2 regions of the Nonomuraea sp. NPDC048916 genome follow, and region 2 is predicted to be linked to the other one. Evidence: riboswitches for the same ligand, from Rfam matches in the RefSeq annotation. Region 2 holds a riboswitch; the other holds the start of a gene.
The links. Region 2 has a riboswitch for cyclic di-AMP ahead of AB0C16_RS19480 (CHAP domain-containing protein). Riboswitches for the same ligand answer to the same signal wherever they lie in the genome.

Region 1 (7,555 bases), on a different contig from region 2:
GCCCGTCCCGGCCAGGACGTCGCAGCAGCCGCCCGCGCCGGCGCGGCACCCGGTGCGGCCGCTGCGGATCCTGCTGCACGTCTTCCTCGTCATGGTGGCGCTGGGCTGGCTGATGCCACTCGCGCTGGCGGTCTACGCCTCGCTGCGCCCGTACGACGAGACGGCCCGGCTGGGCTACTTCTCGCTGCCCGAGCACCTGACCCTCGACTACTACGGGCAGGCGTGGAGCCAGGCGGAGCTGCCCCGCTACTACCTCAACACGCTCATCATCGTGGTGCCCGGCGTGCTGATCACGCTGCTGCTGGCGTCGTTCACCGCGTTCGCGATCGCACGGCTGCGCATCCCCGGCCGCAAGGCGCTGCTGATCGTCTTCACCGCGGGCAACCTGCTGCCGCCACAGGCGCTACTCACCCCGCTCTACACGCTCTACACGATGGTCCCGCTGCCCGGGTGGCTGTCGGACTCCCAGTCGCTGTACGACTCCTACCTCGGGCTGATCCTCGTCCACGTGGCGTTCCAGTTCGGCTTCTGCGTGTTCGTGATCGCGAACTTCATGCGCACGATCCCGGAGGAGATCAACGAGGCGGCGCTGGTCGACGGGGCGAGCGTGTGGCGGCGCTACTGGCAGCTGACGCTGCCGCTGTGCCGTCCCGTGCTGGCCGCGCTGTCCACGCTGCAGTTCACCTGGATGTACAACGACTTCCTGTGGGCGCTGGTGCTGATGTCCTCGGGCGACAAGCTGCCGATCACCTCGGCGCTGAACAACCTGCGCGGTCAGTTCTTCACCGACTACAACCTGCTGGCTGCCGGGTCGGTGCTGGTGGCGCTGCCGACGCTGATCGTCTTCCAGCTCCTGCACAAGCAGTTCGTCGCCGGGCTCACACTCGGCTCCACCAAGGGCTAGGAGGGGACGTCTCAGAGCAGCGCGCGGAAGCGGGCCGCGACCAGGTCCCAGGTCCACTCGCGGACGATCCAGTCGCGGCCGCCCGCGCCCATCTTGCGCGCCCGTTCGGGGTCGCCGAGCAGCTCGACCAGCGCCGCGGCGACCTCGCCCACGTCGGTGCCGTCGACGACGAGGCCGGTCTCGCCGTGGCGCACGGCGTCGGGGGCGCCGCCCGAGGCGCCCGCGACGACCGGCAGGCCGGTCGCCGACGCCTCCAGGAACACGATGCCCAGCCCCTCGACGTCGACCCCGCCCATCCTGGTGCGGCACGGCATGGCGAACACGTCGGCCGCGGCGTAGTGGCCGGGCAGGCTGGCCGCCGGAACGGTGCCGGTGAAGCGGATCGACTCGTGCCCGCCCGCCAGCCTGCGCAGCCTGCCGAGGTAGGGACCGCCGCCCACGAGCAGCAGAACCGCGTCGGGCACCGACTTCAGCACCTCGGGCCAGGCTCTGATCAGGGTGTCCTGGCCCTTGCGCGGCACCAGCCTGGACACGCAGGCCACCACCGGCCGCCCGCCGAGGCCCAGCTCGGCCCTGGGCGCGCCGGGACGGAACTGGCCGGTGTCCACGCCGGGCGCCAGGCGCACCAGCTTGCCCGGCGAGATCGCGGCCGCCAGCCGGCTGCGGGTGTATTCGCCGAGGTAGGTCACCACGTCGGCGTGCTCGCCGATCCGGCGCAGCGCCGCGCGGAAGCCCGGCGCCGCGGCCCAGGCGGCCTCGTGGCCGTGGGTCAGCATCACCACCCGCCGCGCGCCCGCCGCACGCAACCGGGGTGCGAGCAGCCCCAGCGGGGCCGCCGCGCCGAACACCACGGTCTCCGCTCCGTGCTCGGCGACGAGCCTGGCCGCCCTGCGGGCGACGCCGGGGGTGGGCAGCATGAGCGAGGTGGCGTGGCGGACGACAGGGTAGGGCTGGCGGCGGTCGAACTCGGCGCACCCCGGCCAGGCCGGGGCGTAGACGGCCACGCCGGGGGTGCGCAGGGCGAGGCCGTGGACGAACGACTGGATGCCGCCCGGCCTGGGCGGGAAGTCGTTCGTGACGATGACCACGCCGGTCACGGCGCCGGGACGCCGTTCAGCCCGGCCCAGGCGCGGGCCAGGGCGATGCGCTCGGGGGTGGAGGGATGGGAGGCGTAGAGCACGTACTCCACGGCATCCGGTGACAGGTCGGAGATGTTGGTGATCGCCAGGCGTCTCTGCATCGCGACGAACGTGGCCGGATCCCTCGTCAGGTCCAGGGCGTGCACGTCGGCCCGGGCCTCGACGTGGCGGCTGATGGCGTTCTGGGCGGGGCCGGACAGCAGGCCGGCCAGGCTCATCAGGCCCAGGATCACGCCGACCGCCTTCGGGTCGGCCATCGAGCCGGCCTTGGTGCGCCGGCGTACCAGGTCGAAGGCCAGGAAGAGCAGCCCCGCGCCGAAGGCGGCGGCCAGCCCGCCGATGAGCGTGCCGTTGAGCACGTCGCGGTGCTCGGCGTGCCCCAGCTCGTGCGCGGCGACCAGCTCCACCTCGGCCTGCGGGGCCTTGAGCAGCGTGTCGTAGACCACGATCCGGCGCGTGGCGCCGAACCCGGAGACGTAGGCGTTCAGCGCGGTCGTGCGGCGCGAGGCGTCGGCGACCAGCACGTCCTCGACCGGCACGCCGTCGCGTTCGGCCATGGCCAGCAGGTTGGTGCGCAGGGAGCCGGCGGGCATGGAGTGGAAGTCGTTGAAGAGCGGCTCGAACACCACGGGGTAGACGAACGAGGCGGCCACCGTCAGCGCGAACGCTCCAGCCGCGGCCGGGATCCACCAGCGCCTCATCCTGCGCGCCAGCGCCACCACGGCCAGCACCATGACGGACAGCAGCACGATGTTCACGCCCATGCCCTTGAGCCGGTCGCCGGTCCACGCCGCCCAGTCCTGCGTGGACAGGCCGTAGTCACGCAGCCGGACCTCGAACCACATCCCGAGCGGCCACCGTACGGCCTCCACGAGCGCGGTGAGCAGCAGCACGCCCAGGACCACCCGCAGCCACCACGGCCCCCTGAGCCTCCCGAGCAGCCTCGCGCCGAGCGGCGTGAGCACCAGCAGGCCGGCGAACAGGAAGCCGAGCCCGTAGGACAGGTAGCTCGGCGCACTGATGGCGGCGTCGAACGCGGCCGCCCGGGCGATCTGGGCGGCGCTGAAGTCGCGCGCCGGGTCGGGCGCCACGTCCGGAGCACCGGCCGGCAGGGCCTGCCACGGAGTGGTGAACGCCACGACGGCCACGATGGCGGCGCCGAGCACGGCCAGCGCCGCGCCCGCCTCCCACCGCAGCCGCCGCCTCTCTCCGTCGCCGTCCTCTCCTGCCGGCCCGGGGTTCTCGCACGGCGCGCCCTCGGGCTCGGACGGGGTGGCGGTGGAGCCCGCCGGCCCGCCCGGCCCGCCCGGCGCGCCCCTGGTGTCCCTAGTGTCCTTGGTGTCCCTAGTGTCCCTGGTGTCCCTGGTGTCCTTGGTGTGGTCCCTGGTGTCCTTGGCGTCCCTGGCGTCCTTGGCGTCCCTGGCGTCCTTGGCGTCCTGCCGATCGTCCATGCGCGCGTCCCCTTACGCCAGTTGCCGGCGCACGTACGCGCGCCACTGTGCCGTCAACGTGCCGACCGAGAGCCCCGCCGAGGCCAGCGCCCGGTCGACTCCTGCCCTCTGGGCATCACGGTAGAGCCTCACCAGAGTCCCTTCGCCGGACCGCTCGGCCAGGAAGCGACACGCCAGCCACGCCTCCTGGTAAGAGCGGGCCAGGCGCTCGGTGTCGTCCGTGGGCGCGAACGCCGCCGGCCCGGGAAGTTCGCGGGGCGGCCGCCCGGCCCGCACCTCGGCGGCCAGCTCCGCGGCGGCCACCGGCACGGCCAGCCCCGCGTCGCGGTAGCCGACGTAGTCGGCGAATCCCTCGTACAGCCAGGCGGGCAGCCCCTCGGTGCCCGCGGCGACGTGGGTGAGCTCGTGCGCCAGGACGACGTCGCGGCCGGTCGGGGTGAGCCGGGCGAAGTTCTCCGGCACCACGATCACCCGGCCCGCGTCCGCCACGGCCGCCAGCCCGTCCACCCCGGCGACCCCGGCCAGCCGCGCCGCCTCCCCCGCCGAGCCGGGCACCAGCACGACAGGACGCACCGGCTGCCCGAGCACCGCCGCGACCCGCTCGCCGGCCAGGTCGGCCCGGCGGGCCAGGTCACCGAGCAGCTCGCGGTCGGCGCCGGGATGCCCGGCGACGACCGCGCGCACGCCGCGCGAGACGCGCGCGCCGGGCCAGATCCCCCGCGCCTCGGGCGGCAGGCCCTCGGACGAGGACATGATCATCCCGGGATGCGAGCGACCCGGGGAGGGTGTGACGGGTCCGGACGGGGTCACCGGGAGACCGGCGGAGGCGGCGGACGGCACGGCGGACGTGGGGCCGAGCGGCCCGGCCGCGGACGGCAGCGCGAGGAGCAGCAGGGCCGCCAGCACGGCTCGACGGCTCACCTGCGCGGACACGTTGACCGATGGTAGTCGGCCCGGGCACGCGAGAGCCCCGTCCCGGAGGGGACGGGGCTCTCGTGACGAGGTCACACCCCGGGACGTACCGCGCCCACGAACGACGACTTGCGCCACCCGCTGACCTTCTCGATGCGAACCGTGAGGCCGGTCCTCGGCGAATGGATCATCTTGCCGTTGCCGACGAACATGCCCACGTGGCCGAGCCCGCGAAAGAACATCAGGTCTCCCGGCCGGAGGTTCTTCCAGGAGACCTTCTTGCTGATGCGTGCGTACTGGCTGTTCGTCACGCGCGGGATCTTCACCCCGGCCTTCCTCCAGGCGTACTGGACGAGGCCGGAGCAGTCGAACGAACCCGGTCCGGTGGCACCGTACCGGTAGGGGTCACCGAGCTGGTCCTTGGCCACGGCGACGGCCGCGCGGGCCTTCGCCAGTTGCCGTGCGACCTTCGATCTCTTCGCGGTGGCCTTTCCCTTCACCGACTTGACGGCCGCCGACCCGGCGGCCGTCCGCACCGTGGAGGTCACGGTGGACGTCACCGGGGACGTCATGGTGGATGTCACGGTGGACGTCGTCGGAGACGTCACCGTGGTCGTCGCGGAAGATGGGGCCGAGCCGCTCGTCGTCGCCGCCTGGGCCTGGGCGGGGTGCGCCAGACCTCCGGCCGTCACGGTCATCGTGAGTGCCACACCACTCAGGGCAAGGCGGGACAGACGGGGGTTTTGCGAGGTAGACAGGATTTCTCCTTGAATCTTCCACGAACGCCTACCGGGTTAGCTGACGGATTCGGGCCTGGAAGTCGCCCTACGGCGCGATGCGCGCCGATTCACCCCTGATCCCACGGGAGGGATCGATGGGTCCCCGGTTCCGTGCCTCCTGGCTGCACGGATTCGGCAGGTCACCGGCCACGAGTCCGAGGCGAGCGGTGACCGGCGGATCTTTTATCTCGTCCACATCGGAGGACCGATGTCGGTGGGCGGCGAACATGGCGTGCTCGCCGCGACGCCAGAACCTACGCCGGTTTGTCACGAACAAGCAAAGACGGAGTCAACGTGTAAAGATCCGACAAAGGGGTCAGTAAGGTGACGAGCCCCTGTTAACCGGGGGGTTCCGTTATGAGAATGTGACCCTTCTCACACTTGACGAAGCCCTCGCGTGTCAGGTCCCAATTGTCACTTCTGTCCCGCTGCCACCTTGAACCCCGTCGGCTGGAGCGTCCCGGCCGCGATCCGCTCCCGGTCGATCCGCCACAGCTCTCCGGCGATCTCCCCGATGTCGGACGTCAGGCTGCCGCCGAGGCCGCCGAGATAGCGGGACAGGTACGGCTCGCGCCTTACGTCGTCGATCACGCCCTGTCCCGCCGGTGGCGGGAAGTGCCGGCCGCTCCGTCGCCCTGCTCGCGCGCTGAGCGGCTCTCAGGGCCGTACGGCGCCCACGAGGCGGCGGCCGTAGCCGGAGAGGGTGGAGACCTTCACCACGTCGCCCGTCTGCGGGGCGTGGACGATCTGCCCGTTGCCCGCGTAGATGCTGACGTGTCCCAGGCCCTCGCTGAAGATCAGGTCGCCGGGCTGCAGGTCGTCCAGGGAGACCTTCCGGCTGGCGCCCCACGACCACTGCTGCCAGGTGGTGCGCGGCAGCGTGACGCCGCCCGCGCGCCAGGAGGCCTGGGTCAGCCCCGAGCAGTCGTAGCCGCGCGGGCCGGTGCCGCCGAACACGTACGGCTTGCCGACCTGCGCGTAGGCGAACCTGAGCACGGCGGCCGCGTTGCCCGAGGCGGGGCCGGTGTACTTGATGCCGGTGCTGTTGGGGTCGCCTGCCTTGTAGGCGCCCAGCCTGTCGAGCAGCTTGCGCTGCTGGGCGATGAGCCTGAGCACCTCGGCGCGTTCCTTCTGGACCACGTCGCGTTCCTTGTCGGCCGCGGCCAGGGCGCCCTCGGCCTTGTCGCGCTCGGCCTTGAGGCCGCGGTTCTCCCTGTCGAAGGCCGCGAGCTTCTGCGCCCGCTCCTGCGACAGCTGCCCGGCCAGGGCCATGCCGCCCAGCAGGTAGGTGGGGTTGTCGGCGCCGACCATGGCGGGCCAGGAGGTGACGTCACCGCCCAGCTTGTAGGTGTCGACGGCCATCGAGATCACCTGCGAGCGCAGCTCGGCGACCGTGGCGAGCTTGCGCTTGTAACCGGTGTCGAGCTCGGTGTAGCGCGCCTTGGCGTGCTTGTGCTTCTCGGTCGCGGTGTTGTAGCGGTCGACGACCTTGTCGGCCTTGTCGTTGAGCTTCTCGAGCTTGGCCTTCGCCTGCGCGATCGTGGGCCGGGGATCGGCGAGCGCTCCACTCGTGGGAGACAACAGCAGCCCGATCGCGAAACCCGCGGCCACCGGCACCCGGCCTAACCTCACAGCGTCGCCTCCAAGGACTCACCCTGGGGCGAAATAGTACAGAAGTGGTGGGTGTGAACTCACCTAAACGTCAGATTCGTAATCTACGCGCGGCCGAGCCGGCGCAGCAGCACGTTCGCCGGAACCGGTCTGGCTCCCATCCGGCGGACGGACTCGGCCACCTCGCGGTCGGAGGAGACCACGGCGATGGCCCGTCCGGGCGGCTCGGCGCGGACGAGCTGGCGGATCAGGTCGTCGGCGATCTCGCCGGGCGCGCTGAACAGCACCCGCACCCCGCGCGGCGCCACCACCTGGACCGGCGCGTTGAGCTCGGCGCCGTCGAAGACCACGGTCACCTCGACCCGGGTCTGCGCGACCAGCCCGCCGAGGCCGGTCATGAGGCGGTTGCGCTGGTCGGCCAGCGTGAGCGTGCCGTAGCCGGACTTGGTCACGTTGTAGCCGTCGATGATCACATGCACCTGCGGCAGCCCGAGCAACTGGTCGAGCAGTTGCGGGTCGTCGTCGGACAGCGCACGGGCGGGAACCCCGCGCACACCGGGACGCTCGCCCGCGACGCCCGCGACCGAGTCGGCGGGCCTGCTGATCGTGGTGGGCAGGGCCAGCTCCCTGCGCAGCCCGGCCGAGGCGTCCTGCAGCGCGTCGAGCAGCACCCTGACGCGCGCGTCCTCGATGCTCCTGCCCTCGCGGGCGGCCCGGCGCGAGGCCTCGAGCTGTTTCTCCACGTCGGCCAGGCGCTCG
Region 2 (7,555 bases):
GAGCCACGCCTTCTCGGTGGCGGGCACCGAGATGCCGGGCAGCCCGGTCACGATCACCGGCCGCGGCCGCAGCCCGTCGAGCGTCTCGGCCACCAGCACGTCCACGACGGGCCCCGTACAGGCCACGATGATCACGTCGGGCCGGATCCGCTCCGCCATGCGCCGCACGGCCCGCGCGGACAGCACCGGGGGCGCCGGGCGGTCGCCGACGGCGGCGGCCGTCTGCGGCGGGGACGGCGCGATGGGCGTGCGCACCACCACGAGCTCCGTCGCGCAGCCGGACGGCAGGTCGCCGAGCAGGCACGCCACCCACTTCAGATACGAGTCGGAGTCGGCGATCGCCAGCACCCTCACCCGGTCACTCCTGTCAGATGCGAGCGCAGCGCGGGGGCCGCGCCGCTGGTCCACCAGTCGTCCGGCACGTCGACCGGCTCGACCGCGACGCCGCGCGGGCCGAGCAGCACCCGCAGCGAGGCGATGGCGGTCGACGGCAGGCTGAGCACCCGCTGCCCCGGGCCGAGGCCGCGCAGGGTGAGCTCCGCGGGGGCGCCCGGGTCGTGCACGGTGATGCCCGGCCGCCCGCGGATCAGCGCCACGTCCACGGGGTCCTCGCGGCGGTGCGGGTAGTAGGCGAGCGGTTCCCCGGCGGCCAGCTCGGTGATCCAGCGCAGGTAGCGGTCGCGGCGCACCAGGCCGTTCCTGACCAGCGAGGTGCCGAGCACGACGGTCCGCTCGGCGGGGCCGGGCTCAGTGAGCGGCTGCGCGCGCAGCCAGGGGAAGTCGTGGCGGACCAGGTCGACGCCCGCCCGGCGGACGCCCTCCACCAGGCCGGCGGGCACCGGCAGCGCGGTGAAGACGGTGGGGCGGCTCGCGCGCAGCCGGACGGCGGCGGCCAGCCCGAGCGCCGTGCGCAGCGTTCCGGGGTGGGCGCGGGCCCGCAGCAGCGGCCGGTACGGCCCCGCCGCGAGGAGTTCGAGCAGCCGGAGCGTGGCCAGCCCGTCGTCGACGACCACGAGAGGGCCGGGACGGGAAGTGAGCCAGCGCAGCTGCGTCCTGCCGGAGAAGGCGTCGCCGACGGCGTGCGGCCGGCGGGGCATGCGCTCGCGCGGCTCGGCCAGTTCCAGTCCCTCGGGCAGAGGGAGGCGGCACAGCTCGGCGCGGGTGGCCCTGAGCGGGCGCAGCCTCGCCCTCGGCACGATGACCGTGGCGGGGCCGAGCAGCCCGGCGTGGTGGGCCTCGACGGCGCACAGCATCTGGAGCGGGGACTCCACCCAGGCCGACGCCCGATCTCGCACGCTGTCTCCCAGTCTGTTCTCCCCGCCGGGTGATGGCCCGTGCATGACCGCTTCAAGCTAGCCCGGCCGCCTGAAGCGGTGAGGAACGCCGCGTGAACAATGGAGGGTATGAATTCGCTCTTGCTCAACAGTGACGGCGTCCAGATCCCGCAGATCGGGTTCGGCGTCTGGCGGGTGCCCGACGACGCGGCCGAACAGTCGGTGAAGACCGCGCTGGAGGTCGGCTACCGGCATATCGACACCGCGACGCTTTACCGGAACGAGGCGGGCGTGGGCCGGGCCGTACACGCCTCGGGCATCCCGCGCGCCAAGTTGTTCATCACCACCAAGCTGTGGAACACCGACCACGAGCGGGCCGAGGAGGCGTTCGAGGAGAGCCTGGCCCGGCTCGGGCTCGACTACGTCGACCTCTACCTCATCCACTGGCCGATGCCGGCGCGCGACACCTACCTGCGGGCCTGGCGGGGGCTGGAGAAGATCTACCGTGACGGCCGGGCCAAGGCCATCGGCGTGTCCAACTTCACCGTGAAGACGCTCACGAGGCTGCTGGACGAGGCCGACATCGCGCCGTCGATCAACCAGATCGAGCTCCACCCCTACTTCCAGCAGCGCGAGCTCCGGGCGTTCCACGAGGCCAACGGCATCCTCACCGAGGCGTGGAGCCCGCTCGGGCAGGGCCGGGGGCTGCTGGAGGACCGGGCGCTGGCGGTGCTGTCGGAGAAGCACAACCGGACTCCCGCGCAGATCGTGCTCCGCTGGCACATCCAGCTGGGCAACGTGGCGATCCCCAAGTCGGTCACGCCGTCGCGGATCAAGGAAAACCTCGGCATTTTCAACTTCATCCTCGACCATGAGGACATCGCGGCCATCGGGGCGATGAACATCGGAAAGCGGCTCGGACCCGACCCGGACACCTTCAACCAGGCGTAAAGGATGATCTTTCCCCGCGGCCACCCCCGCACGGCAAGCACGTGGAGGTGGCCGAGGCCGTGATCGCGGCGGGCAAGGCGGTGCTGTGCGAGAAGCCCTGGCCGCTGCGCTCGCCGACGCCGAGCGGGTGGTGCGGCCGGCCCGCGCTTCGGCGACATTCGCTCCGTTCACGCCGGCTTTGACTTCGCTTTACCGTACGACCCGCTGCATCGGCTCTGGGCGCCGGAACTCGGCGGCGGGAGCGCCGCTCTACCCGGACGGGAAGCGGGCGCCGGCGGACGTCTCGCTCCTGGGAGCCCTGCCCAACAGCGCCTACGCGGTGGGCACCGGGATGCGGGCGGACATCGAGGCGCCGTCCTGGGCGCCGCGGCGGATCGCGCTCAGCGACCCGTCGATCGAGCCGGTACGAGCTCGCGGACGCCGATGGGGCACCTCGCGGACGCGTGGAAACAACTTTGTTAACCGAACCAGTTACCCTCTTGTAATCCCCTTGCCCCTTGTATTACCTTATGGGGCATTCGCGGCATACGTCCGGTTTGTCCGTTCGTTGCCGGCCCATCGCAGAGAACATCGCAGGATCTACCTGCGACCGCTGAATCCGCATCACGCGGAACCGGGGACCCAGGTCCCATTGGGGTGAATCGGCACATCGTGCCGTAGGGCAGCTTCCACGTCCGAACCCGTCAGCTAACCCGGTAAGCGGTATGGAAGCAAGGAGTCACCCCACCCGATGGCCACGCATCGTCTTTCCCATGCCACCAGGCACCTAGCCGTCCGCGCCGCCCTGGGCGTCACCCTCGCCGCCACCGCGGTCTTCGGCGCCGTCGCCCCCGCCGCCGCGGACTCCCACCAGCACGCGGGTTCGGCCACGGAGACCCAGGCCGAGACCAGTGCGGTCAGCGTGACGGCCGAGCAGGTCCTCGCCCTGGCCAGAGCCCAGATCGGCACCTCGGAGAACGCCTACGGCGGAGGCACCAAGTTCCAGAAGTGGTACGCCGCCTCGCAGCGCGCCGCCGAGACGATCGCCCGTGACGGCGGCAACAGGGCGGCCTACCTCAACGCCGCCTGGTGCGCGATGTTCGTCTCCTGGGTCGGGGAGAACGCCGGCGCCCGCTCCCAGATCGGCTGGGACGCCTACACCGTGACGCACGCCCAGTGGTTCGCCGACAACGGCCGCTGGGGCACCACCCCCAAGCCCGGCGCCGTCGTCTTCTTCGCCTGGAACGGCGGAAAGAGCCTGAGCTCCATTGACCACGTCGGCTTCGTCGTCAAGGACAACGGCAACGGCACCCTGACCACGATCGAGGGCAACACCGGCAACGGCAAGGTCGAGGAGCGGGTCCGGCCCACGTGGCAGGTCGTCGGCTACGGCTACCCGCAGTACACGAGCTGATCCCCTCACCTCCCTCCCCCGATCACACACACGTCCCCCTCCAGCGAGCGCGTGCCCCACTCCCCCTCGGGCGCGCGCTCGCCACTTTTCCGAAACAATCCACTGAACGCGTCGATTCGCGCCTGCGGGGTTCGACGCGTTGGTGAGCGCGGGGTCCGGCCGGGACCCGGCAACGAACGCGGAAGGAGCCGGCGCCGTGAAGTTCATGATCGTAGGTGCGGGCAACGAGGAGACCGAGGCCGGCGTCATGCCCAGCCAGGAACTGGTCGACGCGATGATGGAGTACAACGAGTCGCTGGTCAAGGCGGGGGTGTTGCTGGCGGCCGAGGGGCTCTACCCGAGCTCGCACGGGGCCCGCATCGCCTACAAGTCAGGCAAGGCGACCGTGCTCGACGGGCCCTTCACCGAGGCCAAGGAGCTCATCGCCGGATTCTGGCTGATCCAGGTCAAGTCGCGCGAAGAGGCGCTCGAGTGGGCGATGCGGCTCCCGGTGCCCTGCGACCACGACGGCATCGGCCTGCACGTGTGGCAGGTCTTCGACCCGACCGACATGCCACCGGAGTCCATGTCGCCGGAGACCGCCGAGCGCGAGCGGGCCCTGCGCGAGTCGCTGGAGGACCGCGACCCCGCCTGACCCCAGGCCCGGCCCGGGGAACGGGCCTGATTTGCGGACGGGCCTGATTTGCGGACGGGCCTGATTTGCGGACGGGCCTGGTTTGCGAGGGCCTGGTTTGCGGGCCGGAGCCGGTCTACGCGCCGGAGCCGGTTTGCGGGTGGGGCGCCCTGGCTGGTCTCATGGGCCGGTGAAGGCTTCCGAGACGCACCAGGCGATCGAGGCGGTGTGGCGGATCGAGGCGGCCCGGCTCATCGCCGGGCTGGCCCGGATGGTGCGCGACGTCGGCCTGGCCGAGGAGCTCGCACAGGACGCGCTGGTCGCGGCGCTGGAGCAGTGGCCGGAGTCGGGGGTGCCCCGCAACCCGGGCGCCTGGCTCATGGCCGTGTCCAAGCGGCGCGCCGTCGACCTGCTGCGCCGCCAGGAGCGCTACGAGCGCAAGCTGGCCGAGCTGGGCCGCGACCTCGACGGGGACGACGAGCTCCCCGACGTCGACGAGATCGAGGACGACCTGCTCCGGCTGGTGTTCACGGCCTGCCATCCGGTGCTGTCGACCGAGGCGCGGGTGGCGATGACGCTGCGGGTGCTCGGCGGGCTGACGACCGACGAGATCGCCCGGGCTTTCCTGGTGCCGGAGCCGACCGTGGCGCAGCGGATCGTGCGGGCCAAGCGGACACTGGCCGCCCGGCGGGTCCCGTTCGAGGTGCCGCAGGGCGAGGAGCTCGCGGGGCGGCTCTCCTCGGCGCTGGAGGTGATCTATCTCATCTTCAACGAGGGCTATTCGGCCACCGCGGGCGACGACTGGATGCGGCCGGCGCTGTGCGACGACGCGCTGCGGCTGGGGCGGGTGCTGGCCGGGCTGATGCCCCGGCAGGCCGAGGTGCACGGGCTGGTCGCCCTGATGGAGATCCAGGCGTCGCGGGCGCGGGCCCGGGTGGGGCCGTCCGGTGAGCCGATCCTGCTGATGGAGCAGAACCGCGCACGCTGGGACCGCCTGCTCATCGGCCGCGGGCTGGCCGCCCTCGAACGCGCCGAGGAGCTCGCCGGCGCACGCGGCCCCTACACCCTGCAGGCGGCCATCGCGGCCTGCCACGCCAGGGCGCTCACTCCCGAGGAGACCGACTGGGCGCGCATCACGGCGCTGTACGACGAGCTGGCCCGGCTCGCGCGGTCACCCGTCGTGGAGCTCAACCGGGCCGTCGCGCTCGCCATGGCCTACGGCCCGGCGGCCGGCCTGGAGCTGGTCGACCAGATCGTCGACGAGCCGTCGCTCAAGGGCTACCACCTGCTGCCGAGCGTGCGCGGTGACCTGCTGGCCCGGCTGGGCCGCCGGGCCGAGGCGCGCGCGGAGTTCGAGCGGGCGGCCTCGCTGACGCGCAACGAGCGCGAGCGCAGGCTGCTGCTCGACCGCGCCGAGGCCTGCTCCTAGATCCACCGGATCCGCGCCCCGCGCCGAGACCTGCGCCCGGGGAGCGGCTCGGGGCGACGCCCGCTCCTGGCTCCGCCCCGGCAAGCGGCGCCGGGGGTGATGCCGGCGAGAAGTTGTCCCGGCTTGCGCACAAACGGTGCCCCTGTGATGGGAGCGCTCCCAGCAACCCACTTGAGATGTTTGGCAACTAGAGTCCGCTTTCGTCGTGGCGAATCGCCTGGTTGGTAACGGTTCCGTTTCGGGACGTTGACGCCCGCACGGCGTGCGGGCACTCTTTGTGGGAGCGCTCCCAAGAATTTTCCCACCGCGGCCACGGGCCGCGACGCACCTCCCATCTCCACACCCAAGAGGGATACGGAATGACGAACCACAAGCGCTTTGCAGTAGCCGGTGCCGCGCTCATCGCTCTGGCAGCCACCGCCGCGTGCGGCGGCGGTGGCTCCACGCCGGCCACGTCACAGAGCAGCGCCGCGGCGCCCGCCGAGCCGGTCACGATCAACGTGCACACCTTCGGCGGCGGCGAGAACTTCGGCTATGACGAGGCCGTCAAGAAGTGGAACGCCGAGCACCCGAACATCCAGATCAAGTACCAGAACCTGACCGACCGCTTCGAGGACGTGTACCTGCCGCAGCTCCTCCAGCGCCTCCAGGCGGGGGCAGGCGCGGGTGACGTGGTCGGCATCGACGAGGGCGCGATGGGCCTGCTGGCCGCCCGCCCGCAGTTCTTCACCGACCTCGGCGAGTACGGCCTGCAGAGCCGCAAGGCCGACTTCCCCGCGGCCAAGTGGGAGTCGGGCGTCAACGCCGACGGCAAGCTGTTCGCGCTGGGCACGGACATCGGCGGCATGACCATGTGCTACCGCAAGGACCTGTTCAAGAAGGCCGGCCTGCCGACCGAGCGTGAGGAGGTCGGCAAGCTGTGGCCCGACTGGCCCGCCTTCCTTGAGGTCGGCAAGAAGTTCGAGGCCGCCAAGACCGGGGCGAAGTTCATGGACGGCCCCAACACCATCTACAACGTGATCCTGTCGCAGGAAGCGCCCAAGAACGGCAACGTGTCCTACTTCGACAAGAGCAACCAGCTCATCGTCGAGACCAACCCCGCCGTCAAGGCGTCGTTCGACTGGGTCACCACGTTCAGCAAGGAAGGCCTGACGGCCAAGCTGCAGGCGTGGAGCCCGGCGTGGGACAAGGCCATCAAGGGCGGCGGCTTCGCCACCATGGGCTGCCCGTCCTGGATGCTCGGCGTGATCGAGGGCAAGGCCGGCGAGTCCAACAACGGCAACTGGGACGTCGCGGCCGTGCCGGGCGGCTCGGGCAACTGGGGCGGCTCCTGGCTGGCCGTGCCCAAGCAGACCAAGCACCCGAAGGAAGCCGCCGAGGTGCTCAACTACCTCACCGGCAAGGAGGGCCACGTCGAGGCGTTCCAGGAGGCGGGCGCCTTCCCGAGCTCGATCCCGGCGCAGACCGACCCGCGGGTGTCCAGCCTGAAGAACGCCTACTTCAACAACGCGCCGACCGGCGAGATCTTCTCGGCCTCGGTGAAGGATCTGCAGCCGGTGTTCTTCGGTGAGAAGCACGCGCAGGTGAAGACCGCCGTCGAGAAGGTCATCGAGGGCATGGACCAGGGCGCGGTCAAGTACGACGAGGCCTGGTCGAAGTTCGTCGCGGCAGGCGTCAAGGCAGCGGGCTGACCCGCCCCTGGACCGGGTGGCGTCCGGCTCCCTCCGCCGGCGCCACCCCCCTGACCTGGCTCGAAAGGCTTCCTTGACCTCCTCCCCCTCGTAAACGAGGACGATTCCCACCCTCACAGGTGAGAGTTCCTGCTTCACCGCCGGCCGCCCGCCAGGAAGGACTTCCCTTGAGGTCTTACGCCAGCTCCACAGGCGTTTCAGCTG

Region 1: another riboswitch for cyclic di-AMP. It lies ahead of AB0C16_RS24630 (C40 family peptidase); the one in region 2 lies ahead of AB0C16_RS19480 (CHAP domain-containing protein).

Annotation. Positions count from the first base shown of each region.
Region 1 is NZ_JBEZFS010000023.1:84,154-91,708, forward strand. It holds gene AB0C16_RS24610 (carbohydrate ABC transporter permease) at 1-904, shown strand, start outside; gene AB0C16_RS24615 (glycosyltransferase family 4 protein) at 916-2,001, opposite strand; gene AB0C16_RS24620 (M48 family metallopeptidase) at 1,998-3,494, opposite strand; gene AB0C16_RS24625 (hypothetical protein) at 3,507-4,427, opposite strand; gene AB0C16_RS24630 (C40 family peptidase) at 4,499-5,116, opposite strand; cyclic di-AMP (ydaO/yuaA leader) riboswitch at 5,175-5,333, opposite strand; gene AB0C16_RS24635 (hypothetical protein) at 5,600-5,776, opposite strand; gene AB0C16_RS24640 (C40 family peptidase) at 5,843-6,817, opposite strand; gene AB0C16_RS24645 (NYN domain-containing protein) at 6,901-7,555, opposite strand, start outside.
Region 2 is NZ_JBEZFS010000016.1:139,658-147,212, forward strand. It holds gene AB0C16_RS19465 (DUF6716 putative glycosyltransferase) at 1-354, opposite strand, end outside; gene AB0C16_RS19470 (hypothetical protein) at 351-1,295, opposite strand; gene AB0C16_RS19475 (aldo/keto reductase) at 1,404-2,225, shown strand; cyclic di-AMP (ydaO/yuaA leader) riboswitch at 2,806-2,942, shown strand; gene AB0C16_RS19480 (CHAP domain-containing protein) at 2,956-3,618, shown strand; gene AB0C16_RS19485 (YciI family protein) at 3,824-4,252, shown strand; gene AB0C16_RS19490 (RNA polymerase sigma factor) at 4,422-5,660, shown strand; gene AB0C16_RS19495 (ABC transporter substrate-binding protein) at 6,020-7,351, shown strand; gene AB0C16_RS19500 (RNA-guided endonuclease TnpB family protein) at 7,549-7,555, opposite strand, start outside.